Regions from separate parts of the Neobacillus sp. S1227 genome, predicted to be linked through region 1. Evidence: riboswitches for the same ligand, from Rfam matches in the RefSeq annotation. Region 1 holds a riboswitch; each other region holds the start of a gene.
What was found. A riboswitch is a leader RNA that binds a small molecule or an ion and turns the genes downstream of it on or off. The one in region 1 is predicted to bind cyclic di-GMP.
Positions count from the first base shown of each region.

Region 2: another riboswitch for cyclic di-GMP. It lies ahead of ACZ5AE_RS05595 (anti-repressor SinI family protein); the one in region 1 lies ahead of ACZ5AE_RS25715 (DMT family transporter).
Region 3: another riboswitch for cyclic di-GMP. It lies ahead of ACZ5AE_RS15110 (hypothetical protein); the one in region 1 lies ahead of ACZ5AE_RS25715 (DMT family transporter).

Region 1 covers NZ_AP038276.1:5,121,051-5,125,253, forward strand. The annotation lists gene motA (flagellar motor stator protein MotA) at 1-169, shown strand, start outside; gene ACZ5AE_RS25710 (OmpA family protein) at 219-944, shown strand; cyclic di-GMP riboswitch class I at 1,025-1,110, shown strand; gene ACZ5AE_RS25715 (DMT family transporter) at 1,446-2,348, shown strand; gene ACZ5AE_RS25720 (sulfite exporter TauE/SafE family protein) at 2,413-3,243, opposite strand; gene ACZ5AE_RS25725 (anaerobic sulfatase maturase) at 3,267-4,203, opposite strand, start outside.
Region 2 covers NZ_AP038276.1:1,106,947-1,111,149, forward strand. The annotation lists gene hutH (histidine ammonia-lyase) at 1-943, shown strand, start outside; gene ACZ5AE_RS05580 (hypothetical protein) at 978-1,178, opposite strand; gene ACZ5AE_RS05585 (DnaJ family domain-containing protein) at 1,313-1,687, shown strand; gene ACZ5AE_RS05590 (hypothetical protein) at 1,805-1,930, opposite strand; cyclic di-GMP riboswitch class I at 2,323-2,415, shown strand; gene ACZ5AE_RS05595 (anti-repressor SinI family protein) at 2,454-2,621, shown strand; gene ACZ5AE_RS05600 (helix-turn-helix domain-containing protein) at 2,656-2,985, opposite strand; gene map (type I methionyl aminopeptidase) at 3,259-4,008, shown strand; gene ACZ5AE_RS05610 (DUF1128 domain-containing protein) at 4,041-4,203, opposite strand, start outside.
Region 3 covers NZ_AP038276.1:2,988,942-2,993,144, forward strand. The annotation lists gene ACZ5AE_RS15095 (methyltransferase domain-containing protein) at 1-16, opposite strand, end outside; gene ACZ5AE_RS15100 (permease) at 240-1,115, shown strand; gene ACZ5AE_RS15105 (TIGR03943 family putative permease subunit) at 1,129-2,001, shown strand; gene ACZ5AE_RS15110 (hypothetical protein) at 2,093-2,308, opposite strand; cyclic di-GMP riboswitch class I at 2,338-2,421, opposite strand; partial or broken gene ACZ5AE_RS15115 (Uma2 family endonuclease) at 2,560-3,118, opposite strand; gene ACZ5AE_RS15120 (APC family permease) at 3,340-4,203, opposite strand, start outside.

The DNA of each region.
Region 1 (4,203 bases):
CATTGCTAAAAAAGAGCAGGACCTGAAACTGATGATGATGGAAGGGCTGCTCGCCATCCAGGAAGGATTAACACCTAAATTGATCGAACGAAAGCTTGCGGTTTATTTGCCAACAAAGGCACGTTTGAAACAGGAGGAAATGGTTGTGAAAGAGGTCGAAAGTCTGTAAGGTCGGGGGTACGACTGTAACCAGCAGTAAGAAAGGAGGGAATTAGACAGTGAGGAAGCGGAGACTACAAGACAGTGAAGAGCATATGAATGAAAGCTGGTTAATTCCTTACGCGGACCTTTTGACCCTGCTGCTTGCCTTGTTTATCGTCCTATTTGCTTCGAGCAGCATCAATTCAGAGAAGTTACAGCAAATCATGATTTCGATGAATTCGGCTTTGAACGGAAAAGGCAGCAGTTTGATTTTAAAGGAAAATGCCGGCTCGCCTGCGGTAAAGCCAATCGAAAATGCAGCTGACGAGCAAAAGAAACAGGAAGAGAATGATAAGCTGCACAGCCTGATGGAGAATATCCAAAGCTATATCAAGGCACGCGGGTTGGAGAAGGTCATCACCGTTCAGGACGAACCTAAGGGGATCAAGCTTTCACTAAAGGATGTCATTTTGTTTGAGTCCGGCAGCGCAGAATTGAAGGGAAATTCCCCTGTTATTCTGGGTGACTTGCTGGATTTGATTAAGGGAGTACAAAACCCTATCAGCATTGAGGGCCACACGGATAATGTCCCGATTACCGGGGGCACATTCAGGTCAAACTGGGAATTATCTTCTGCTCGCGCTTTGTCCGTACTTTACTTTTTCGAGCAAAATGGTATCCCTTCCAATAAATTGCAATTTGCTGGCTTTGGTGAGCAAAAGCCGCTATATCCAAATGACACTATGGAGCACCGCCAAGCTAACCGAAGGGTAGATATCATGATTCTGAAAGTCCAAGAATAATTTTTTCCCAATATAAAAAACAGGAAAACACTTGCTGGGACAAGTTGTTCATCGTCAAAATAGTAGTAATTCCATAAATCGTACGATAAAGGCAAACCCATTGAAAGATGGCGACGCAAGCTACAGGGGCTAAGGTCATTTCTGACCATGCTTGCCAGCTTCCGAATACGGACTCCTGCGATTTATGACAATAGAAGAGGAGTTGAGAGTGGAATGAATATATTATTAGCTAAATTCAAAAAAGAATGGCACTTGTTTAGGGTGCATTACCATGAGCTGTTGCTTGCGGACTGTCTTGACTATGAGTTACAGTGCAAGCTCGAAAGAAAGATTACCTACCATAAAATGAAATTAAATAATTGTTGTTGATAAACCATTGGAGGTTCCTTGAGGCGTTTGCCATGGAAAAACATAGGGCTTCGATTTTCCAGCAATATCTGCGATAATGGTAATAGATTGCTAGAGGCAATTTCACAAACCCCACCAAGGAAGGAAGCAGCAATGAAACAGTCAATCAATTCTAAAACAATCAGCCTTTCGCTCACTATTTCCATTATCGCCATATCGTTTTCGGCCATCTTTGTAAAATGGTCCGATGCACCGGCTTCGATATTAAGTATGTACAGAATGTTGTTTGCAAGTCTGTTATTAGCGCCGATGGTTTGGGTCAAACGCAAGGAGTTTAAAAAAGTCAGTCCTAAAAATGGTGCCATGCTCTTTTTCTCCGGGGTCTTTCTGGCCTTGCATTTTGCCCTTTGGTTCGGCTCGTTAAAGTTTACAACAGTCGCAAGCTCGACCATCATTCTCGCCCTTCAGCCGCTCATTTCACTTATTGGGGGATTTTTTCTTTTTAAAGAAAGAACGACCGCTTCCGCATTGGCAACAATGGGGATTGCAATCATCGGAGCGATGATGATTGGCTGGGGAGACTTCGGTTTAAGTGCCGATGCCATCCGTGGAGATATTCTCTCCTTTTTCAGCGTTATCGCAGTGGTCGGGTATTTATTTATCGGGCAAACCGTCGTGAAAAATTTATCCCACTGGATTTACAGCTTCTGCGTGTTTTTATGCGCCGGGATTGTACTAGTTGTTTATAATCTTTGGGCCGGGGTGCCGTTTTGGGATTATCCGCCGAAGGAATGGGGGATTTTCTTGCTTCTGGCCATCGTTCCGAGCCTTAGCCATGTGATTAATAACTGGCTGTTAAACTATGTGAACGCCACGACCATTTCAATGAGTATTCTTGGCGAACCGGTCGGCAGCACCATTTTGGCTATCTTTATCCTAGGAGAACGGCTTTCCGGATGGCAAATATTCGGCGGACTACTTGTCCTCCTCGGCGTCTTCCTCTTCATGAGCAAAAAACAAAAAGCCACCCCGCCAATGCAGAAAGCAGCAGTGTAAAGCATGGGGGAAGGTTTCTGTGCCTCAAAATTTTGAGGCATGAGAACCGCCCCCATGCTTCTTTTCATGAAAAATACATACGAACTCCAATAAATATCAATAACACGGACAGCATTTGGATGATGACTTTGCCAGGGATTTTTTGCGAGAGCAACACCCCGATTTGTGAACCGACGATCACACCGATGCCGCCAAAGATGACAGCTGGCCAATCGATATGGCCATACAATAGCTGCGCAAACACACCGATTGTTGAATACAGACAAAGTGAAAAAATGGACGTTGCCGCAGCATTGTGTGCAGGGACATTAAATACATAAATTAAGATGGGAACGAGAAGCCAGCCGCCGCCAATCCCGAGGTAACTGGATAAAATGCCGATCACGACCCCAAGCGGAATAAGCCATTTTTCTATCGAACGGCCATTTTCTTTAACTATCATATCAAGAGCATCCCCAATTCCGCTGGAAGCACCTGCCGCTATGCATGCATACCCTTCAGATGGCTGGCGTCTTTGTAATTTTTCAGGTAGATTTTTGGTGAATAAAAAGATTCCCAATCCAACCAACAAGGTAGCAAATATCACATAGAAATAACTAGATGAATAGAGTTGGAGCAGCCATACCCCAAGAAGAGAACCTGGCAGGGCACCAATTGCGAGTGTAAGCCCCGTTCGAAATTGAATCTTCTCTTGCTTGGCATACCCAATCACACCGGACAAAGAATTAATTAACACGATAATAAGTCCTGATCCTGCAGCAATCGCAGGTTCCATTTTAAATAAAAGCAGCAGTGCCGGCACGAAAATAAATCCGCCCCCGGCACCGACAATCGTTCCATAACCTCCAGCCAGGATCCCAATCAGTAAAAGTATGGAGCCTGTTGTTAGATCCATTTTCATTCCCCCATTAAGGAAAGTTAAACCATTTGAACAAACTTTTCACAGCATCTTTTGAACTTCTTCCCGCTGCCGCATAAGCATAAATCATTTCTTTCAGGCTTTGGGCGTCCAGCTTTAAGATGATTTTGTAACCATTGAAGTTTTATACTTTCTGCCAACCTTTCCATTCGTTCATGTACATGCTTATAAACCTGCAAGTAGCTTTCACAGAAATAATCCGGGTTTATCGTTTCATCCGCCTGGTTCCAGGCCCTATTTCTTGGACAGCCGCCATGGCATAGCTTTAAGAACTCACAGCTTTTGCACTTATCAGGCAAAGCAGGCTTCAATCTAAGAAAGTCGTTATACTTTGGACTGTTGAGGATGTCTATCAGTGAACCCTGACCGACATTCCCAAGCTTATAATCTTCATTCATATAAAAATCGCACGGATAGGCGTCGCCATTTTGCTCAAGAATCAATGTTTTCGGGCACGTCTGACGGTGGATACATAATTCTGCCTCCTGATGCAGGTAAGTGCTCAGGATGTTATCAAAGAAGCGAACAGATCGATTCGGATTGCCGTCGTTATACCAGATGTCAAACGCCTCGCATAAAAACTGGCCATATTGTTTCGGAGTAATCAAATATTGTCCCGGTTTATTCGGCTCCTGCGCCCGAAAATCCATACATGGGATAAACTGAACATGGTTAAAGCCCTCTTGCTGATAGAACGCCATTAGCTCTTTTGCCCGCCCCACATTGTCTTGATGAATGACTGTTAGGATATTAAAATCAACATGATGTTTTCGCAAGTAATCAATTCCACGCATTACCCGGTCAAAGCTTCCCTTCCCATGCCCGGTCACCCTTCTTGCGTCGTTGATTTCTTTTGGTCCATCAAGACTGACACCAATGAGGAAATTGTATTGTTTAAAAAATCGTGCCCAGTCCTCGTTAATCAGCGTCGCATTC
Region 2 (4,203 bases), 1.8 Mb from region 1:
CATTAACGGAACGCAAGCCATGACAGCTATGGGGGTAGTCGGATACCTGGAAGCAGAGCAGCTTGCTTTCGAAAGTGAATTGATTGCCTCCATGACGATTGAAGGGTTAAACGGAATTCTCGATGCTTTTGCAGAAGAGGTTCAAGTGGCAAGAGGCTACCAGCAGCAGATTGATACAGCAGCAAGAATCCGCCGCTATTTGAGTGACAGTTTATTAACAACGATGCAGGGAGAACTGAGGGTTCAGGATGCTTACTCTCTTCGCTGCATCCCGCAGGTTCAAGGTGCTTCCTGGCAGGCGCTTGATTACGTAAAAGAAAAGCTGGAAATCGAAATGAATGCGGCGACTGACAATCCACTAATTTTTGATGACGGGGAAAAAGTCATCTCTGGTGGAAACTTCCACGGGCAGCCAATTGCATTTGCAATGGACTTTATGAAAATCGCAGTAGCAGAGCTTGCTAATATATCAGAACGTCGTGTGGAACGGTTAGTTAATCCGCAATTAAGCGATCTGCCGCCATTTTTAAGCCCGCAGCCAGGCCTTCAATCAGGGGCGATGATTATGCAGTATGCTGCCGCTGCCCTTGTTTCAGAAAATAAAATCTTGGCACATCCAGCAAGTGTGGATTCCATTCCATCTTCGGCAAACCAAGAGGATCATGTCAGCATGGGGACGATTGCATCAAGGCATGCATATCAAATCATCCAAAACACCCGGAGGGTCCTTGCGATTGAGATGATTTGCGCCATGCAAGCCGTAGAATATCGCGGTGTGGAGAAAATGGCGACCCATACGAGGAACTTCTATGAAAAAGGTCGTGAGCAGGTGGCATCCATTAAGCAGGACCGAATCTTCTCAAAGGATATCGAAGGGCTGGCAGAATGGCTGAAAACCGTAGAATTTTCTCAGTTTAGGAAGAAATTAAGCTTTGAAAAATAATCAGAGTAAAAAGGCGTGAAACTCTTCACGCCTTTTATTCTGTCTGCTCAGGAAGCAGACGGGCGGTGTCCTGCCGCGTTTCTTCTTCCTCCGTTCTATTCTTGAAGGCTTCCTGAGTGACAATTAATTCTTCATCCCCGATTGCCTGCTCAGCATGACTCTCGGTCATGGTATTCTTGGGGAATTCACCAGGATGGTTTTTATTTTTATGATTAAAATGTTCTCCACGAGCCAAGTCTAACACTCCTTTCGTTCTCGCTTGTAGCATGCCCCAATAAGGGTGAAATCATTACCGATTTATTTTTCAACCGAAATGGACCTTTGTTATAATAAATGTAGTGAGTATGCTAAATAAAGGAGGACAAAAACATGGATATGTTTCATATTGTCTCAGAAGATCGGATTAAAAAAGCATACAAAGATGGGGAATTTGATAACCTTCCTGGATATGGAAAACCCCTGAAGCTTGAAGATTTATCGGGGATACCTGAAGAACTGCGCATGGCTTACAAAATCATGAAAAATGCAGGCTTTACAGAAGAGGAAAACCATTTACGCAAAGAGATGATGAGCATTGAGGATCTCATCAAAAGATGTGACGACAACATCGAGAAGGAAAGTTTGCAAAAAAAGTTAAATGAAAAGCTCCTTCGCTTTAATCAATTGATGTCAAAACGCGGGGCGAAAACAGATTCGTCCATTTTTAAAAATTACGAACAAAAGGTCGAAAACCGGTTTAAATAATGGAACATTCGACGATTGGCGAGTCCGTTAGGACGGTTTACGAGACGCGGTTGAATTAGCGCAGCAAATATGAAAATAAATTCCGATTAGCTAAAAAAGCTGGCGAAGAGAGAATTTTTACAATTCCTCTTCACCAGCTTTTTCTTCTGCTTTGGCAGGCTTGCACATGCGGTCTAAGAAATAACCTGCAAATACTATAAAAGCAATGGGGATTGAAAAGTTTAACATGTGAACAATGGTCAATGCCTATCACCTCTTTAACTGTTCAGAAAATTAATAATATTTTGTATATTATTATATTGTTTACATTATATGCTAATCGTCACAAATTAGACAAATTTTTCGTCATAAAAATAAGAGCCAATAATAGTTAAGGAAAATTTTTCTCCCACAAATTAAGGGGATTTTCGACTTCAAATTCTCAATTATTTTTATATTCCATTTTTAGGAAATGTGAATTGGAGGAAAATTTGTGGAAACATGATAAAATTTGTCAAAAAAAGAGGTTTAGAATATGAAAAGTGCTGACAAAAACTAACACTATGTTAAAAAAGGACTAGATATAATGAACTTACTAAAACAATGATATGAATTTAGACCCAGAAATAAGGGCTAATAAAAAATAAGAAAGTTCCTTTCAGAAAAGGCAAACCTGGTGAAAGTCAGGGACGCAAAGCCGAGGATCTAAGGTGGAAATAGAGAGAAGCTAGGATGGCCGGGCTGCCTGAAATACGGGTAAGTATTTTAGGGGGTTGTTAAATTGAAAATGGGGATAGAGCAGATGGAGAAGATTGACAGAGATTGGTTGACACTAATTATTGAAGCTAAGAAAATTGGATTGTCGGCAGAGGAAATAAGAAATTTCCTTAGCGGTAACAACAAATCTGAACAATTTCATACATATCAAAAGCAAAAAGCATCCTACAAGAATTAATAATTCTGTAGGGTGCTTTATTTTTTGCTTATATTTAGCTGTTGTTTTGATTGTTGTTCCGCCATTTATTAAATTCCAAGAACTCGCGGAATTGATCTTTTGAAACACCGGAGGTCATGGCTTCCTTAACTAAATTCATCCAATCATTGTCCAATTCCGTCTTGTCAATCTGTTCATGTATTAAATGCTCAACCGGAATGTTTAATACACCGGCAATTTTTTCAAGAAACTGTATGGACGGATTTTTTTGAAGGTTTCTCTCAAGCGAGCTTAAATAGGATTTTGCAACCCCTGCCTGCTCTGCTAGTTCAGAAAGTGACATCTTCTTCTCTTGGCGGAATTTCTTTACGCGGTCACCTATCATGGATTCTCACACACCTAAAAAATAATTTATAACATCATTCTATCAAAAAGAATTTGAGAGTACCATATTAAGAACAAAGGAATACGACAAATTATCGAAATTTGCATAAATTAATTTTTTACATTAAGAAAGTAGTTTTGAAAAATAAGCCCGTTAGCGTTAATATTAAAGTGTTGCCCAAAATGTCATTAAGTAATCGTTTTTATATACTAGGATTCGTACAAATAGGACTCCAGACAAAAGAATTTAATTAAAAAGGCAGGGGAAAATTACATGATTGTCTTAAAGTCACAACGAGAAATCGAAGCAATGAAAAAGGCAGGAGAAATCCTTGCTGCCTGTCACAAAGAAATTGCCAAAATGATTAAGCCAGGGATTACCACTTGGGAAATTGATCAGTTTGTGGAGAAATTTTTAAAAAAGCATAATGCCACTCCAGAACAAAAAGGTTATAAGGGCTACGAATACGCAACATGCGCAAGTATTAACGATGAAATCTGCCATGGCTTTCCGCGCAAAGAACCATTGCAGGAAGGGGACATTGTCACCATTGATATGGTTGTTAATTACAACGGGGCCTTGGCTGATTCCGCGTGGTCTTACGCAGTTGGCGAGGTTTCCGAAGAGACTAAGCATTTGTTAAAAGTCACAAAGGAAGCCTTGTACAAGGGAATTGAACAAGCCGTTCCAGGCAACCGGATTGGCGATATCGGTCATGCCATCCAGACTTATGTAGAAAGTGAAGGACTCTCGGTTGTCCGGGACTTTATCGGACACGGGATTGGAGCAGTGATTCACGAAAAGCCGGATGTACCGCATTATGGTTTACCAGGTAAAGGCCCAAGAATTAAAGAGGGAATGGTATTTACGATTGAGCCAATGGTGAATATCGGATTATTATTCACCAAAATGGATTCTAACGGATGGACAGCAAGGACCGTCGATAACACCTATTCCGCCCAATATGAGCACACAATCGCCATCACCAAAGATGGCCCAGTAATTTTAACTGATCAAGATTAAAAATAAAAACAGATCTCATTCGAGGTCTGTTTTTATTTTTTCCGCAAGCTTCCCAATTCTTCAACTAGAGCCTGCATTTCATTAGGGCTGAAGGAATTCTTTTTCATTACCATTTCATAAATCTCTTTCAACTCTTCATACATTTCCTCATCAAAATGGGAAGGCTTAATTGCGCCTAGATTCAATACCTTTAAC
Region 3 (4,203 bases), 2.1 Mb from region 1:
TCATCTCAATCGACATACAATAATCTCCAGTTTATCTAAATTATTACTTATTATTAAGACCAGGTTATAACAACCTATAGTTTTATGATAATGGTTTTTTGCAATTTTTTCAAAAAATTTAATAATTCGGTTAAGACTTTTCCCACTTCTGGAAACGTTAAAACATTATCATTCGCCATTATTTCTGTTATAATTTTGTATGTTTTTTATCTGAGGCTTCATTTCCAGGAGGATCTCCTATGAATCAATTGTTACAATTAAACACGATATTTATTAGTATAATAATAGAAGCAATTCCTTTTATAGTGATTGGCGCGTTTGTTGCAGCCCTGATCGAGGTCTTTGTTTCGGAGAATATGATTGTCCGGATTATGCCAAAAAATAAGATTCTTTCGGTGATAACTGCTAGTTTCGTAGGAGCGATTTTTCCAGGGTGTGAATGCGGGATTGTTCCGATTACGAAAAGATTAGTTGAAAAAGGTGTGGCGCTTCCCGCCGCGATTTCGTTTATGCTCACTGGACCGATTATCAATCCGATTGTTCTTTTTTCAACGTATATTGCATTTGGTAATAGCTGGACGATGGTTTGGTACCGGTCCGGGTTTGCCATTGTGGTTTCCATTTTAGTCGGGGTTGTTCTTTCTTTTATCGTTAAAACAAATCAATTGAGATTGAAAGCTGATGAACATATACATGTCCATGACCATTCTAGCCAAAATACGAAACAAAAATTGGTCAGCGTGGTCACCCATACCATTGATGAGTTTTTCCACGTCGGAAAGTACTTGGTGATGGGGTCATTAATCGCTTCAGCAATGCAAACCTATATTCCGACTTCTACATTGGCGACACTTGGACATTCAAAAGTAGCGGGTGTTCTTGTCATGATGGCACTAGCGTTCATTTTATCAATTTGTTCAGAAGCTGATGCGTTCGTTGCTTCGTCTTTCAGAAACACATTTTCACAAAGTTCAATTGTGACATTCTTGGTTTTCGGTGCAATGGTTGATATCAAGAACCTGCTGATGATGTTCGGAACGTTTAAACCTAAATTCGTCATTCTGCTTGTTTCGTTAATATCAGCATTTGTATTTATCGGTTCACTATTACTGTAAAGGAGGGAAGAAAATGTTACGCGTTGTGATTCTATTATTGTTTGCCAACTTGTTTTTTTATTTGCATTTGTCCGGTAACATTTCGAAATATATCAATATGAAGTATTCCTTCCTTTCTTACAGCATGATTTATGCGTTATTTTTCCTAACGATTGTAGAAGGAATCAGATGGTATCTTAAAGAGAAAAAGTCGGAAAAGGAATTGGATTGTGACGAGTGCCATCATGATCATTTGCATGACTCTAATCATAAAGAAACATCGTTTGGGAAAAATTTAAAAAGAACGGTTTCGTATACGATGATTCTTCTTCCCGCTTTGACAGGTGTATTTTTGCCCGTAGCGACCCTTGACTCGCAGTTAGTCAATGCAAAAGGATTTAGTTTTCCTTCATTAGAGGACGGGGCCGACCGTTATGGCATGCACCAAATATTAAATCCTGACATGAGTAAATTCATGGGCCAGGATGCGTTTACTGAATTGGTAAAAAAGGAATTCAAATCTTATAAAGGAAATGACCATATTACCCTAACTGATGAGGACTATTTAAAAGGACTGGAAGTCATCTACAACTATTCAGGTGAATTTGTCGGAAAAACCATTTCAATGAAGGGTTTTTCTTATAATGGACCTGGGTTGAACAGCAACCAAATCTTTTTATTCCGCTTTGGGATTATTCACTGTATTGCCGACTCTGGTGTGTTCGGGATGATGATTCAATTCCCTGAAAATGTCCACATTCCTAATGACCAGTGGTACGAGGTAACGGGTACGGTGGACACGATGTACTACCAGCCTTTTAAAATGAAAATCCCGATTTTAAAAGTGACGGATTATAAAATCATTCCGCAGCCGAATGATGCCTATGTTTATAGGAATAGTTTTTAATATAGAAAAAGAAGACTCCAAGCACTCTAAAAAGTCCTTGGAGTCTTCTTTTTTCTGTAGCTACTAAAGTCGCTGCTGTTGTGGATGAGCCCTACTCAGTGAAGCCTGAAGAGAATAACAGCTTTTTTGTATCGTATCGTTCTAAGGCAACCAAAAATAACCTTCTTTTCAATAATTCTGTTTCTAACATTTTATAATTTTGGTCTGCCATTTTTACTAGAGCTGTTATATACCTCTCTATAATGTTTTCATCACTAAGTTTCACGACATCCATTTCGAGTTCGTTTTCACAAGCAAGCGTAACCACAATGAAATCCCCCTAAAATATATACTATTTTAGGCAGCTCAGCCATCATAGTTTTACACCTTAGACCTGTAGCTTTGCGTCCCAATCTTTCGAGTGGTTTGCCTTTATCTAAATAAACTAATTATTTTTATTATATTACAATTTTTTCAAATATTACATAACAAAAATTCCTACTGATAAAATTTATCTGGAATTGAAATCTTAGAGGAATGCAAATTAGCCTAGGAAACACCCTGGACCTTTATAATTTTTCAAAAAATCTCTTTTAAATCAATACTGAATCCTTCTAAAAACTTCGATGCAATAATTCCAGTCTCGGTTTTCATGTCATGTTGTTCATACATTTTTTCATCATTAAGTGATAGCAGTGACTGCATATAACATTCTATTCACGATCCAGTACTCGATTACTCCATAATTCATATAAATATTAAGTTTGGTAATTAGGTCATGGGACTGATTGGAGGGGCTTAGAATTTCAACAATAAGGTTGGGAACACCAATATATCGTATGTCATTCAAACCACTTTTATCACAAATCACACTGAGATCTGGAATAACAATCTCTGTTCCTTCCATGTTCTCACTCTTTAATTCGATATCAAAAGGAGCGTGGAAGACTTCACAAGATTAACCTTTTAAAAATTGATCTAATTGGATGAGAAGTTTTCTTGATATTCCCTGATGTCCTGTAGATGATGAGGGCGTTAAATAGACCATCCCATCAATAAATTCTAATAATTCTTCGGACTTCTCCCGTATGATATAGTAGTCCTGAACAGACAGTGGGTGATTTTGATATAGATTCATCTCCCCCCTCCTTAGTCATTTGTTTCTTTTATTTTACCATAATTTTCTTTTTTAGAATAGATACATGGGGACGGTTCTTATACTTCATCCCTTTGCCTAATAACCTGCAAAATGATGCAGCAGAACAGTCCCATGCCACTCAGCTAGCTTTCTTATTGGCAGGGATGATGAATAAAACTTTTACTTTTTTAAAACGACAAGTTTTTTAAGTGTATAAACAATCAAAGTTCCAGTTGCGGAGGTAATTTTTTAAAGCCATTTGTTCGAAAGTACAGAAAGACGATACCGATGAACAGCCAAATACAACCTAATAGGATGGCGAGCCGGTCCATCCCAAACCAGACGTATAGAATGACGGCAAAGCCAAGAAGTGGAAGAAAGAAATAGCGGAAATGGTATTTCCCAGTTGGAATCCAATTAGGCGTGCTTCCCAAGCTAAATGGAGCTTCGCCTTTTTTCTTTACATAATAGAGCCAGATAACCGAAAGATTAATGGCTGCAAATCCAAAGAATGCCCCGTAATTAACCAGATTTGAAATCGTATTAATATTGGCAGTCGTTCCCAGGATGAATTCAATTGCGACAATAAAAATGATATTAAAATGCGGCGTGTTGAATCGTTTGTTTACAGCAGCAAAGAATCCTTTCGGCAAAAGATTGTCTCGTCCCATTCCATATAAAAGGCGCGCTCCTGCTGCAGTTGCCACTAAATTGAAAACGGCGAGAGAACTTAAAAATCCTGCTGTAAAGAAGAGGCCAAACCCTTCCCCGCCGGTCATGATCGACACTTGCAATAAGACGGTATTCATCCAGTTTGCATCATTTAGATGTGTTCTCCAATCAGGAATGACTAGCATGGCCATGTAGCTCGTCGCAACCATGGTAATCATTCCAATCCCAACACACCAATAGATGGCTTTCGGAATATCTTTTTTGGGATTGCGTGTTTCCTCTGCTAATGTCGTAATGGCATCAAAGCCTAAAAAGCTTAAAACAGCTAGTGAAGTAGCAGCTACTACTCCAGTCGTACTATCAAATTGAAAAGGGATTGTGCTCAACAAGGTCCCTGTTCCCGAACCGTCGGA